DNA from 4 places in the Lelliottia sp. genome. Region 1 is predicted to be linked to each of the others. Evidence: predicted binding sites of a transcription regulator. Region 1 holds the regulator's gene; each other region holds the start of a gene.
What was found. The regulator CRP, encoded in region 1, controls carbon source genes, mostly activating them, when cyclic AMP is high. The targets are predictions, from matches to a motif close to ATGTGANNNNNNTCACAT.

Region 1 (3,228 bases):
GCAAATAGCGCTGCGCCAGATCTGGCGTCAGCATCGTATGCTCACGCGCCAGCGTGGTCATCGCGTTGATATGTTCGACGATGAACTGGCTGTGCGTCACCCAGAGTTTCATATCGGCCAGATAGTGCGAATTAAAGCCCGGCTCTTGCATGGCCTGGTTAAGCGAGTTAAACAGCGCGTTATGAGCCTGATTGACCTTCATGCGCTGGTACGCCAGCGGTGACGGCTGCGGGTCGGCGCTGAGGATCAGGCGAATAGCCTGCTGGTCGGCCTCGAGCGCATCGTGAGCATTCTGGCGCAACAGCCCGCTTTGCCACTGTGGCCACAGCCAGACCATGCCGCCAAACGCAATCAGACAGCCAATCAGCGTATCCACCAGTCGGGCAACAATAAACTGTTCGCCATTCAGAGTAAGCAGTTGCAGGGTATACACCGCGGTGACCGTGAAACCGACCATTGCCCAGCCATAGTTTTTACGGATAAACAGATAGCTGACCAGCGTGATAAGCAGCATACCCGCCAGGGTGTAACCGTCCGGAACGTGGAAGTGCAGCGTGACACCCGCAATCACCAGGCCGGCAATAGTCCCGCCCGCCCGGTGCAGGATCCGCACGCGCGTCGCGCCATAGCCGTTCTGCGTCACGAACAGCACAGTCATTAAAATCCAGTAGGGCTTGGGTAAATGCAGCGCCACGCCCATCAGGCTGGCGATACTCAGCATCACGCTAATGCGCGCCGCATTTCGCAGGGCAGAGGATTTAAAAGACAGATAGCTTTTCAGCGCTGGCAGTAGCGGCAGCCGTTTCTGCTTATCCGCCATCAGGTCACGGGGATAGAGCGGACGTTGGGTGCGCAGCACGCGTGCGATGCGGCTGAAATGCCATGCGCAGAACTGCCCGACCGGGTTATCCGGATGCTGACGGGCGATTTTCTCCAGCGCGCCCAATGGCTTATCCATGGTAAAGCGCGTGGGGTAGCGGTGATAAAGAATATCGTCAGCCAGCACGCGCAGACGCGCCGCGACCGTCTGGGCATTCCAGCGGATCACCGCTTCGGCATGGCTGCGCTCCACCAGTTTTTGCACTTCCTGTGGATGATGCAGGCTGACGGAGATATGTTCCTGGAGATCCAGCCCTACCTGAAACGTGCGCAGCAGCCGTTTGTATTCATGATTTTTATTGGCCGCCAGCATGTGCAGCTGCTGATAGCACTGGCTGATTAAATCGACCACTTTTTGCTGACGCGTCAGCAGCGGCGGCAGCGCCTTTTCCGGGTCGGTGTGCTGCGTCAGCAGGGTGTATTTTGCTTCGCAGTAATCAGCGAGCTGAACGTAGAGCAGGCTTAAGGATTCGCGCAAAGGCTGCTCGCGCCACATCCAAAACCAGAACCAGTTGAATAATCCGTACCACAGCGTGCCGAACGCGTAGATCAGCAACGGTTCCCAGACGGGCATATTCCCGGCGAGGCTGAGGGTGAAAATCGAGGCAATTAGCGAAGCGGGGAGCAATCGGGCATGCAGAGAACTGATTTCCGCCGTCACGCCGAGCGTGAGTGCCAGCACGGTTAAAATCAGCGGCAAGGGGATATCGCGCGCCAGCAAAAGCTGTACTGCCAGGCTACATCCGGCAAAAAGCGATCCGCCAATAATCAGGCGTTTGAAAAAGCGTTTATGCGGCGTATCGAGACCGGCAATGTTACAGCAGGCAGGGACGAGGGAAAAAAGCAGACCGTGTTGCAGATGACCCAGAATCAAACCGACGGCCACGGGGAGACATAACACCAGCGTTTGCCGAAGTGCGTAGTTAACTTCCGGGTGATAGATCAGCCTGCGCCACATAGATGCCAGAGACAAAAACGGCGTGACACCTTGCGGTGGCACGCCGTTCGACCGGAATTAACGCGTTCCGTAAACCACGATAGTTTTACCGTGGGCGGAGATCAGGTTCTGATCTTCCAGCATTTTCAGGATACGGCCAACGGTTTCACGGGAGCAACCGACGATCTGACCAATTTCCTGACGGGTAATTTTAATTTGCATGCCGTCAGGGTGAGTCATAGCGTCAGGCTGTTTCGCCAGGTTCAACAGCGTTTGCGCGATGCGACCGGTCACATCCAGGAAGGCGAGGTTACCCACTTTCTCGGAGGTGATTTGCAGGCGGCGAGCCATCTGCGAAGACAGGCGCAACAGAATATCCGGGTTAACCTGAATTAACTGACGGAATTTTTTGTAGGAGATCTCAGCCACTTCACAGGCCGATTTTGCACGTACCCAGGCGCTACGTTCCTGGCCTTCTTCAAACAGGCCCAGTTCGCCGATGAAATCGCCCTGGTTCAGATAAGAAAGGATCATCTCTTTTCCTTCTTCATCTTTAATAAGCACTGCCACCGAGCCTTTGACGATGTAATACAACGTTTCCGCTTTTTCACCCTGGTGAATCAGCGTGCTCTTCGATGGGTACTTATGAATATGGCAATGAGACAAGAACCATTCGAGAGTCGGGTCTGTTTGCGGTTTGCCAAGCACCATGCGCTGTTATCCTCTGTTATAAGCTGTCACCAGAGTCATAAATCGCATCCTGACTCTGGGGTTGCAATCGAATTCTTCCCCGTACCTGGGAATTAGGCTGTCATAAATGTTTGCAGCCTGTAATGTTTGATGTCCTTTGCATACATGTGTAACGTCAATGTATTACTGTACCATCCAGAGTGTTTTAGCATAGCTTTTGCCGCGTGTCTCCTGGTGTCTCGCTTCAGCATGACGCAGGTCGTCTTCCGTTGCGAGAATTGTAACGCGCGGGTAATCTGTCCGGAAAAATGCAACGTCGGAGTGAATAAAATGCAAGCGCGTGTGAAATGGGTTGAAGGTTTAACGTTCCTCGGCGAATCCGCTTCAGGACACCAGATTTTGATGGATGGCAACTCCGGCGATAAAGCGCCAAGTCCGATGGAAGTGGTGCTGATGGCGGCGGGTGGATGCAGTGCCATCGACGTGGTCTCGATTCTGCAAAAAGGGCGTCATGACGTCACCGATTGCGAAGTGAAGCTGACATCAGAGCGTCGCGAAGAAGCGCCGCGTCTGTTTACGCACATCAATCTGCACTTCATTGTGGCCGGCAAGGCGCTGAAAGATGCCGCAGTTTCCCGTGCGGTGGATCTTTCTGCGGAGAAGTACTGCTCGGTCGCGTTGATGCTGGAAAAAGCGGTGAAAATCACGCATTCGTATGAAGT
Region 2 (3,228 bases), on a different contig from region 1:
CGTCAATAACTGTTTGATGTAATGAAGCTTTGGACCACTCGCCGCTTTATCGCCTGGCTTTTTATGATCCATATCGACCACTGCGCCACCGTCAGTGATGAACTTCAGCTCTTCAGCAGACATACGTGGGTGATCGGTTGGGTTGTGAACGAACTTGACCCACATTCCGGTCAGCACAAAGCCAATAACGCCCATCACGGTAAAGACGTGTTCCCAGCCCCACGCAAAGGTCAACCAACCCAGCAGCGGCGAGAACAGCGCCAGAGAGAAATACTGTGCAGAGTTGAAAATGGCGGATGCCGTGCCACGCTCTTTCGTCGGGAACCAGGCCGCAACGATACGGGCGTTAGCCGGGAATGACGGTGCTTCGGAGAAGCCCAGCATAAAGCGCATGATGAACATCGAAATGCCTGCCCACGCCAGCGGCACGAAATCGACAAAACCTTGTAAGAACGTGAACAACGACCAGAAAAACAGGCTATAGGTGTAGACTTTTTTCGAGCCAAACTTGTCGAGCAACCAGCCGCCAGGGATTTGCATCAGCAGATAGGCCCAGCCAAACGCGGAGAAGATATACCCCATCGATACCGCGCTTAACTGCAGCTCTTTTGCAACTTCGGTCCCGGCAATCGAAAGTGTTGCGCGGTCAGCGTAGTTAACCGCCGTCACAATGAAAATAATCAGTAATATTAAATGACGGGTATGAATACCCTTTTTTGTTTCTACAGCAGTATCTAGTGACATGTTTATTTCCTCGGGCACATCGATGTTGGTATTTTTATTATTTTGAGAGAAATCTATACTGATTATTATCGATAGCAGGCAATATCAGTTAATTAACCAGATGCAATGAAATCGTGATTAAGTATAAACATCACCCCCGGCCCGCACATTGTCGCATCGCTCAATTATCTCACCTCTCAGGAATAATATTTTGAGCATATGCACAACTCCCTGGGCGCTAATGCACAGATTTACGCATTCCCCGCCAGACGCCGTCAGTACTCGCCCTGATGAGTGATCTTGATCACATTTTTATCCCGTAAGTCCTGACATTCTTTATTAAAGCAGGCAGCGTCTTTATTTTTTCTAATAAGAAAATAAGCACACTCTTAACGACATTTAATATCTACTTTTCGCTGGAGAATACTGAACAATGGCCGACATCGAAATTCGACAAGCGTCGCCGACGGCGTTCTATATAAAAGTACACGACACTGATAACGTGGCGATTATTGTTAACGACAACGGCCTGAAAGCAGGAACGCGTTTCCCCGATGGCCTGGAACTGATAGAGCACATTCCCCAGGGACATAAAGTCGCACTGGTCGATATTCCTGCGCACGGTGAAATCGTCCGTTACGGCGAAATCATCGGCTACGCAGTACGCGCCGTGCCGCAGGGCAGTTGGATTGATGAATCGCTCGTCGAACTGCCAGAAGCACCACCGCTCAATACCTTACCGCTGGCGACCCGCGTGCCGGAGCCACTGCCCCCGCTGGAAGGATACACCTTCGAAGGCTATCGCAATGCCGACGGCAGCGTGGGTACCAAAAATCTGCTCGGCATTACCACCAGCGTGCATTGCGTGGCGGGCGTGGTGGATTACGTGGTCAAAATCATCGAACGTGATTTGCTACCAAAATACCCGAACGTCGACGGTGTGGTGGGGCTGAACCATTTGTATGGCTGTGGCGTGGCGATTAACGCGCCCGCAGCCGTTGTGCCCATCCGTACCATCCACAACATTTCGCTGAACCCGAATTTCGGCGGTGAGGTAATGGTGATTGGCCTGGGCTGCGAAAAACTCCAGCCAGAGCGCCTATTACAGGGCACCGACGATGTGAAGGCAATCCCCGTAGACAGCGCAAGCATTGTGCGTTTGCAGGATGAGCATCACGTTGGCTTTAGATCGATGGTGGACGACATTCTGCAGGTTGCCACGATCCATCTGGAAAGGCTGAACAAGCGTCAACGCGAAACCTGCCCGGCTTCTGAGCTGGTTGTCGGCACGCAGTGCGGCGGCAGCGATGCGTTCTCCGGCGTCACAGCAAATCCAGCGGTCGGCTACGCCTCGGATCTGTTTGTGCGTTGCGGCGCAACGGTAATGTTCTCGGAAGTCACCGAAGTGCGCGATGCGATCCACCTTCTGACTCCGCGCGCCATCAACGAAGAGGTGGGTAAACGCCTGCTGGAAGAGATGGCCTGGTACGATAACTATCTCGACTTGGGGCAAACCGACCGCAGCGCGAACCCGTCCCCCGGCAACAAAAAAGGCGGTCTGGCAAACGTGGTGGAAAAAGCGTTGGGTTCGATTGCGAAATCTGGTCAGAGCGCGATTTCAGAGGTGCTCTCGCCAGGCCAGCGCCCGACCAAACGCGGTTTGATTTATGCCGCAACGCCCGCCAGCGATTTTGTCTGCGGTACGCAGCAGGTCGCATCCGGCATTACGGTGCAGGTCTTCACCACCGGTCGCGGTACGCCGTACGGTCTGATGGCCGTTCCGGTCATCAAGATGGCGACGCGCACCGAGCTGGCAAACCGTTGGTATGACTTGATGGATATCAACGCGGGCACCATTGCTACCGGCGAAGAGAGCATTGAGGACGTGGGCTGGAAACTGTTCCACTTTATTCTTGATGTGGCGAGCGGCCGCAAGAAAACCTTCTCGGATCAATGGGGCTTGCACAACCAGCTAGCAGTGTTTAACCCGGCGCCGGTGACATGATAGCCCTCTAAACGCAATCGCCCTCTGCTTAGAGGAGAGGGCGATTTAAACAGCCTTACCCCGCAACAAGAATCACATCAATCCCGTTTTTACGCAGCCCTTCCAGACTTTCAGTCGGGATGCCTTCATCGACAATAATCATATCAATGCGTTGCGTATCAATAATTTTATGCAAGCTTGAACGGTTAAACTTTGTTGAATCCGTCACGACAATAATCCGCTCTGCGACTTCACACATTTTTCGGTTCAGTCGCGCTTCATCTTCATTGTGGGTACTGACGCCGCGATCGAGATCGATGGCATCCACGCCCAGAAACAGCAGATCGAAGTGATAGTTTTGCAACGACTGTTCCGCCTGATCGCCATAAAACGACTGCGACTGACGACGCAAATGGCCGCCGGTCATCAGCAGTTCCACCCCTTCCGCTTCAAGCAACGCATTGGCGACATTCATGCCATTTGTCATAGCGATCACATCGCTGTGCTGTCGCATCATGCGT
Region 3 (3,228 bases), on a different contig from region 1:
AAATCAGGTTTTGCCTGCCGTAGCAGTAACAATCCAGTTTCGTCACTCTATCACTTTCATTCATGGCCTCAATGCGTCACGCGTAAAAATGTGATTTAGATCGTGATCAGTCTCACCAGAATGAGGGTTTTATTTGGACTGGATGACGCGGGCAATATCCGCTGACGTTTGCAACGTGCGGATTTCCTGAAATAAACCCAGCGCCTCATCGTATTCTTTGCGTAAATAACTCAGCCACTGTTTGATACGCGCAACGTGATATAGCCCGGTATCACCCTGTTTTTCGAGGCGGGTATATTTTTGCAGCAGTGTCACCACGTCAGGCCATGCCATACGCGGTTCGTTATATTTTATCACCCGGCTCAGATTTGGAATGTTGAGGGCACCGCGCCCGATCATCACCGAGTCACAGCCGGTTTCTTTTAGACAGGCTTGCGCACTTTCGTAATCCCAAATTTCACCGTTGGCGATAACAGGAATATCCAGCCGTTGACGAATGTCGCGGATCGCCTGCCAGTTAATGCGCTCCGCTTTGTAGCCGTCTTCTTTGGTACGCCCGTGAACGACCAGTTCGGTCGCACCAGCCTGCTGAACAGCATCCGCAATCTCAAACTGGCGATCGCCACTGTCCCAGCCCAAACGCACTTTTACCGTTACGGGCAGATGAGAAGGTACGGCTTCACGCATCGCTTTCGCGCCGCGATAAATCAGCTCAGGATCTTTAAGCAGCGTTGCGCCGCCCCCGCTACCGTTAACCATTTTTGACGGGCAGCCGCAGTTGAGATCCACGCCATAAGAGCCCAGCTCCACGGCGCGCGCAGCGTTTTCCGCCAGCCACTCGGGGTATTGGCCTAAAAGCTGAATGCGAACCAGCGTGCCTGACGTCGTCCGACTCTGACGATGCAATTCCGGGCAGAGTCGATAAAACGACTTTGCGGGCAACAGCATATCGACCACACGCAAAAATTCGGTGACGCAGAGATCGTAATCATTAACCTCGGTCAGCAGCTCGCGCACCAGTGAGTCGAGCACACCTTCCATCGGCGCCAGTAATACACGCATTCTCAATACCTGTGAAAAAAGACGCGCTATGGTAGCCGCTCTCCTGGCGCGTGGAAAGGGTTGATTAATGCGCGTCCCGAGGCTATATCACGTAAATACAAAACCAATAATCACCACGATGGCAAGCACCAGCGAAATGATGGCGGGCCCCGTCATAAATGCGTGCACTGTCAGTTTTTCTTCTTTCTTAATGGAAGCAAATCGCGCAAGGGCGCTTTTCTCATCAGAAGCAATAATTTCTTCGAACTGCTTTTCGTAGCCCTGCTCTTTCAATGTAGACGCGGCGTCAATATCTGCTGCTGGTCGTGCGTGAACCGTGCTGCCCTTTTTGAAAATGAAATATTCTGGCATGGTGATCTCCTGCCTGAGGGGGAGATTTATCATATCATTACCGCCGAAAAACCACCCGGTACTACACTGTTTTCTATCGCCTTTACCCTTAATTCTGGGGAAATGCCCGACGTTCCAAATTGGAATGTCTGGTATGCTCAAATTTCATGATGTGATCCGTAGCACGTTTCCAGGTTTAATTGTATGATGAATGCGTTTCATCAAGGACTTTCACCATGATCAAAGCACTCAATACTGTCTGGCAATATCTGCGCGCGTTTATCCTTATTTACGCTTGCCTCTATGCAGGAATTTTCGTCGCATCCCTGCTGCCTATCACCATTCCGGGCAGCATAATCGGCATGCTGATTATGTTTTTGCTGCTGGCACTGCAAATTCTGCCCGCAAAGTGGGTCAACCCGGGATGCTTTGTGCTGATTCGCTATATGGCGCTGCTGTTCGTGCCGATCGGCGTGGGGGTGATGCAGTATTACGATGTGCTAAAGGCCCAGTTTGGTCCGATTGTGGTCTCATGCGCCATCAGCACGCTGGTGGTGTTCCTGGTGGTGAGTTGGAGTTCACATCTGGTGCATGGTGAACGTAAAGTGGTAGGGCAAAAAGGAAACCAAAAATGATGGCCAATATCTGGTGGTCACTGCCGTTGACGCTGGTGGTTTTCTTCGCCGCCCGGAAACTTGCCGCCCGTTTTAAAATGCCGCTACTCAACCCGCTGCTGGTCGCCATGGTGGTGATTATTCCCTTCCTGCTGATCACCCATATTCCTTACGAGCGCTACTTTGCGGGCAGCAAAATTTTGAACGATCTGTTGCAGCCTGCGGTCGTTGCTCTGGCGTTACCGCTCTACGAACAACTCCACCAGATCCGCGCACGCTGGAAATCCATCATCACGATCTGCCTGATTGGCAGCGTAGTCGCGATGGTGACAGGGACATCTGTTGCCCTGCTGATGGGCGCTTCGCCGCAGATCGCCGCCTCAATATTACCGAAATCCGTGACCACGCCAATTGCGATGGCCGTGGGTGGCAGCATTGGTGGCATTCCCGCTATTAGCGCGATGTGCGTCATTTTTGTCGGTATTTTGGGCGCCGTATTTGGACACACGCTGCTGAATTTGATGCGCATTCGAACCAAAGCGGCGCGTGGGCTGGCAATGGGAACCGCATCGCATGCGCTCGGCACAGCGCGTTGCGCGGAACTGGATTATCAGGAAGGCGCGTTTAGCTCTTTAGCCCTGGTGATATGTGGGATCATGACATCGCTCATTGCGCCGTTCTTATTCCCGATCATTCTGGCCGTGATGGGTTAAAATTTGCGATGCGTCGCGCAATTTTCATTTTGATTTCATAAGTTGCATACATAATGAGAACTGGATCACATATAAAGCGGTAGTGGCTCCGTAAACTACCGATCCATTAACCTTTATGAGGCATTGCCATGCACCCACGTTTTCAATCTGCTTTCGCCCAGCTCGCCGAGAATTTGCAATCAGCCCTGGCTCCGGTTCTAGCGGATGAGCACTTCCCCGCCCTGCTGACGGCTGAGCAGGTCACGATGCTTAAACAGGCTACGGGACTGGACGAAGACGCGCTGGCTTTCGCACTGCTCCCGCTGGCTGCCGCCTGCGCAAGAGCCGACCTTTCCCACTTCAACGTTGGCGCCATCGCGCGCGGCGTAAGTGGCGCCTGGTATTTCGGCGGGAACATGGAGTTCCTGGGTGCGACGATGCAGCAAACAGTCCACGCCGAGCAGAGCGCGATCAGTCACGCCTGGCTTCGCGGTGAGCTCGCTCTGAAAGCCATCACCGTTAACTACACC
Region 4 (3,228 bases), on a different contig from region 1:
CGCGCGCGGCAGACAAACGCGTGCAGGAAGTCTCGGCCAGTTTAACCGGTGTGTACGAACTGATTCTGGTTGCGGCAACGGATGGCACGCTGGCGGCAGATGTGCGCCCGCTGGTTCGTCTGTCGGTTAGCGTGCAGGTAGAAGATGACGGCAAACGTGAGCGCGGCTCCAGCGGCGGCGGCGGGCGTTTTGGCTACGAGTGGTTCCTGGCCGACGAAGATGGCGAAGTGCGTGCGGATGCATGGGCAAAAGAAGCCGTTCGTATGGCGATGGTTAACCTGAACGCGGTCGCGGCACCTGCGGGCACGCTGCCAGTGGTATTGGGCGCGGGCTGGCCAGGCGTTCTGCTGCACGAAGCGGTCGGTCACGGTCTTGAAGGCGACTTTAACCGTCGTGGCACGTCCGTATTTAGCGGTCAGATGGGTGAGCTGGTGGCCTCTGAGCTGTGCACCATTATTGATGACGGCACCATGGCCGATCGTCGCGGCTCCATCTCTATTGATGATGAAGGGACGCCAGGGCAGTACAACGTGCTGATCGAAAATGGCGTGCTGAAAGGCTACATGCAGGACAAACTGAACGCGCGTCTGATGGGCGTTGCGCCAACGGGGAACGGCCGTCGTGAATCTTACGCGCATCTGCCGATGCCGCGCATGACCAACACCTATATGCTGGCGGGTAAATCAACGCCGCAGGAGATTATCGAATCCGTTGATTACGGTATCTTCGCGCCAAACTTTGGTGGCGGACAGGTGGATATCACCTCCGGGAAATTTGTCTTCTCAACGTCCGAAGCGTATCTGATTGAGAAAGGCAAAGTCACCAAAGCGGTGAAAGGTGCCACGCTGATTGGTTCCGGAATCGAAGCGATGCAGCAGATTTCAATGGTCGGTAACGATCTCAAACTGGATAAAGGAGTTGGCGTCTGCGGTAAAGAAGGCCAGAGCCTGCCGGTTGGCGTGGGCCAGCCGACGCTGAAAGTCGACAGTTTGACGGTCGGCGGCACAGCCTGATCGCTGATTGTTCATGCCCTCTACGGAGGGCATTTTATTACTCTTTTCTTCGCCCTCGCATTCCCTGATACAACTCCGCCACTTCCACAAAATAATCGGTCAGATAGTTAATGCACACCTGAACTTTCAGCGGCAGCTTGTCCTTTTCGGTGTACAGCGCGTAGACCGGGCGTGGGTCCGACTGATAACGCGGGAACAGGATCTCCAGTTCACCGCTGTTGATCTCATTGATCACCCACATCAGCGGCACGTATGCGATCCCCGCACCGGCCACCAGCCAGCGAGAAATCGTCATCGGATCGTTGGTCACAAACCGTCCCTGCGGCAGCAGTTTGGTTGATAGGCCTTCTGGCGCGATCAGCTCAAATTCGTTGTCCGGCCGCACGCTGTATTCCAGCCATGAATGATTGCTCAGATCCGCAGGTTTTTCCGGGACACCAAATTGCACCAGATAATTTTTTGAGGCACAGACGACCATGGGCATACTGCCCAGGCGACGGGAGAAAAGACTGGAATCCTGGAGCGCACCGACGCGGATCACGACGTCCAGCCCGTCAGCAATCAGGTCCGGTGCCGGGATCCCGGTAACTAAATTAACCGTCAGCCCTGGGTACTCTTTCAGCATTTCCGCGGTCATACCGGCGAGGACATTTTGTGCCATAGTTGAAGAACACCCGATGCGCAGCGTGCCGATAGGGGTGTTGTTAAAGGCATAAAGTTGTTCATGCACATCCTGAACTTCATGCAGCATGCGCCGACAGCCTTGATAATAAATTTTACCGGCCTCCGTCAGCCCAATACTACGGGTGCTGCGATTTAGCAGCTTGACCTGAAGTTCATCCTCCAGTTTTGATACCGTCTGGCTGATGGATGACACACTCATCTGCAACTGCCTTGCAGCAGCGGTAAAAGAGCCAAATTCGACGACTTTGGCAAAGACGGACATGCGCTTTAAACGTTCCATTGTTCACTCTGGCTTAAAAGTGATTTAGATCACATATTATAGATAACAGCATAACAGTTACGTTAAAATATTATTAATGAGTTAACGGCTTCGCCATTCCCGCCCGGCTTTTCTTGCCTACAGCGATGGCGTGAGCAAAAAAAATTCAGTCGCCTGCTCGCACTATAATCAAGGTCAACATGAGTCTGTTTCCCGTTTTCGTGGTGTTTGGTCTGTCCTTCCCACCGATTTTTTTCGAACTGATTTTATCACTGGCGATTTTCTGGCTGGTGCGTAAGGTGCTGGCCCCGACTGGTATCTACGATTTTGTCTGGCACCCTGCATTGTTTAATACCGCGCTGTATTGCTGCCTTTTCTACTTAATATCGCGCATGTTTGTCTGAGGTAGATGTGAAAACACTAACAAGAAATATCTCCCGTACTGCCATTACTGTGGTGCTGGTTATTCTGGCCTTTATCGCCATCTCGCGCGCATGGGTATTTTATACCGAATCACCTTGGACGCGTGATGCGCGCTTTAGCGCGGATATCGTGGCGATTGCGCCTGATGTGGCGGGCCTCATTACAGCGGTAAACGTGCGTGATAATCAGCTGGTCAAAAAAGATCAGGTTCTCTTTACGATTGACCAGCCGCGTTATCAGAAAGCATTAGAAGAGTCAGAAGCAGACGTGGCCTATTATCAGGCGCTCGCCACGGAAAAGCGTCGTGAGGCGGGGCGTCGCAACAAGTTAGGCATTCAGGCGATGTCTCGCGAAGAGATTGATCAGTCGAACAACCTGCTGCAAACCGTTCTTCATCAGTTGGCAAAAGCAGAAGCCACCCGCGATCTGGCGAAACTGGATCTGGAACGTACGGTCATCCGCGCGCCCTCGGATGGCTGGGTGACAAACCTCAACGTCTACACGGGCGAGTTTATTACGCGCGGCTCAACGGCAGTGGCGCTGGTCAAACAGCACTCCTTCTACGTTCTGGCTTATATGGAAGAGACCAAGCTTGAGGGCGTTCGCCCAGGGTATCGCGCAGAAATCACGCCGCTTGGCAGCAACCGTGTGCTGAAAGGCACGGTGGACAGCATTGCCGCGGGCGTCACCAACTCCAGCGCCACTCGCGACAGCAAAGGCATGGCCACAGTAGATTCCAATTTAGAATGGGTGCGCCTGGCGCAGCGTGTGCCGGTGCGTATTCGCCTGGATGACGAGCAGGGAAATCTGTGGCCCGCCGGGACTACGGCGACGGTAGTCATTACCGGC

Region 2: a site for CRP is predicted at 1,016-1,033, ahead of garD (galactarate dehydratase). Genes of this name have one in related genera too.
Region 3: a site for CRP is predicted at 1,563-1,580, ahead of ACKI5T_RS13790 (CidA/LrgA family protein). Genes of this name have one in related genera too.
Region 4: a site for CRP is predicted at 1,995-2,012, ahead of aaeR (HTH-type transcriptional activator AaeR). Genes of this name have one in related genera too.

The regions. Positions count from the first base shown of each region.
Region 1 covers NZ_JAZQNX010000028.1:70,839-74,066, forward strand. Annotated here, with positions in the region: gene ACKI5T_RS15705 (YccS/YhfK family putative transporter) at 1-1,837, opposite strand, end outside; gene crp (cAMP-activated global transcriptional regulator CRP) at 1,895-2,527, opposite strand; gene ACKI5T_RS15715 (OsmC family protein) at 2,837-3,228, shown strand, end outside.
Region 2 covers NZ_JAZQNX010000018.1:29,471-32,698, forward strand. Annotated here, with positions in the region: gene ACKI5T_RS09865 (MFS transporter) at 1-744, opposite strand, end outside; gene garD (galactarate dehydratase) at 1,157-2,728, shown strand; gene ACKI5T_RS09875 (DeoR family transcriptional regulator) at 2,784-3,228, opposite strand, start outside.
Region 3 covers NZ_JAZQNX010000024.1:159,123-162,350, reverse strand. Annotated here, with positions in the region: gene dusC (tRNA dihydrouridine(16) synthase DusC) at 130-1,062, opposite strand; gene ACKI5T_RS13795 (hypothetical protein) at 1,150-1,413, opposite strand; gene ACKI5T_RS13790 (CidA/LrgA family protein) at 1,629-2,027, shown strand; gene ACKI5T_RS13785 (CidB/LrgB family autolysis modulator) at 2,024-2,719, shown strand; gene cdd (cytidine deaminase) at 2,848-3,228, shown strand, end outside.
Region 4 covers NZ_JAZQNX010000018.1:140,667-143,894, reverse strand. Annotated here, with positions in the region: gene tldD (metalloprotease TldD) at 1-1,013, shown strand, start outside; gene aaeR (HTH-type transcriptional activator AaeR) at 1,051-1,977, opposite strand; gene aaeX (p-hydroxybenzoic acid efflux pump operon protein AaeX) at 2,157-2,360, shown strand; gene aaeA (p-hydroxybenzoic acid efflux pump subunit AaeA) at 2,368-3,228, shown strand, end outside.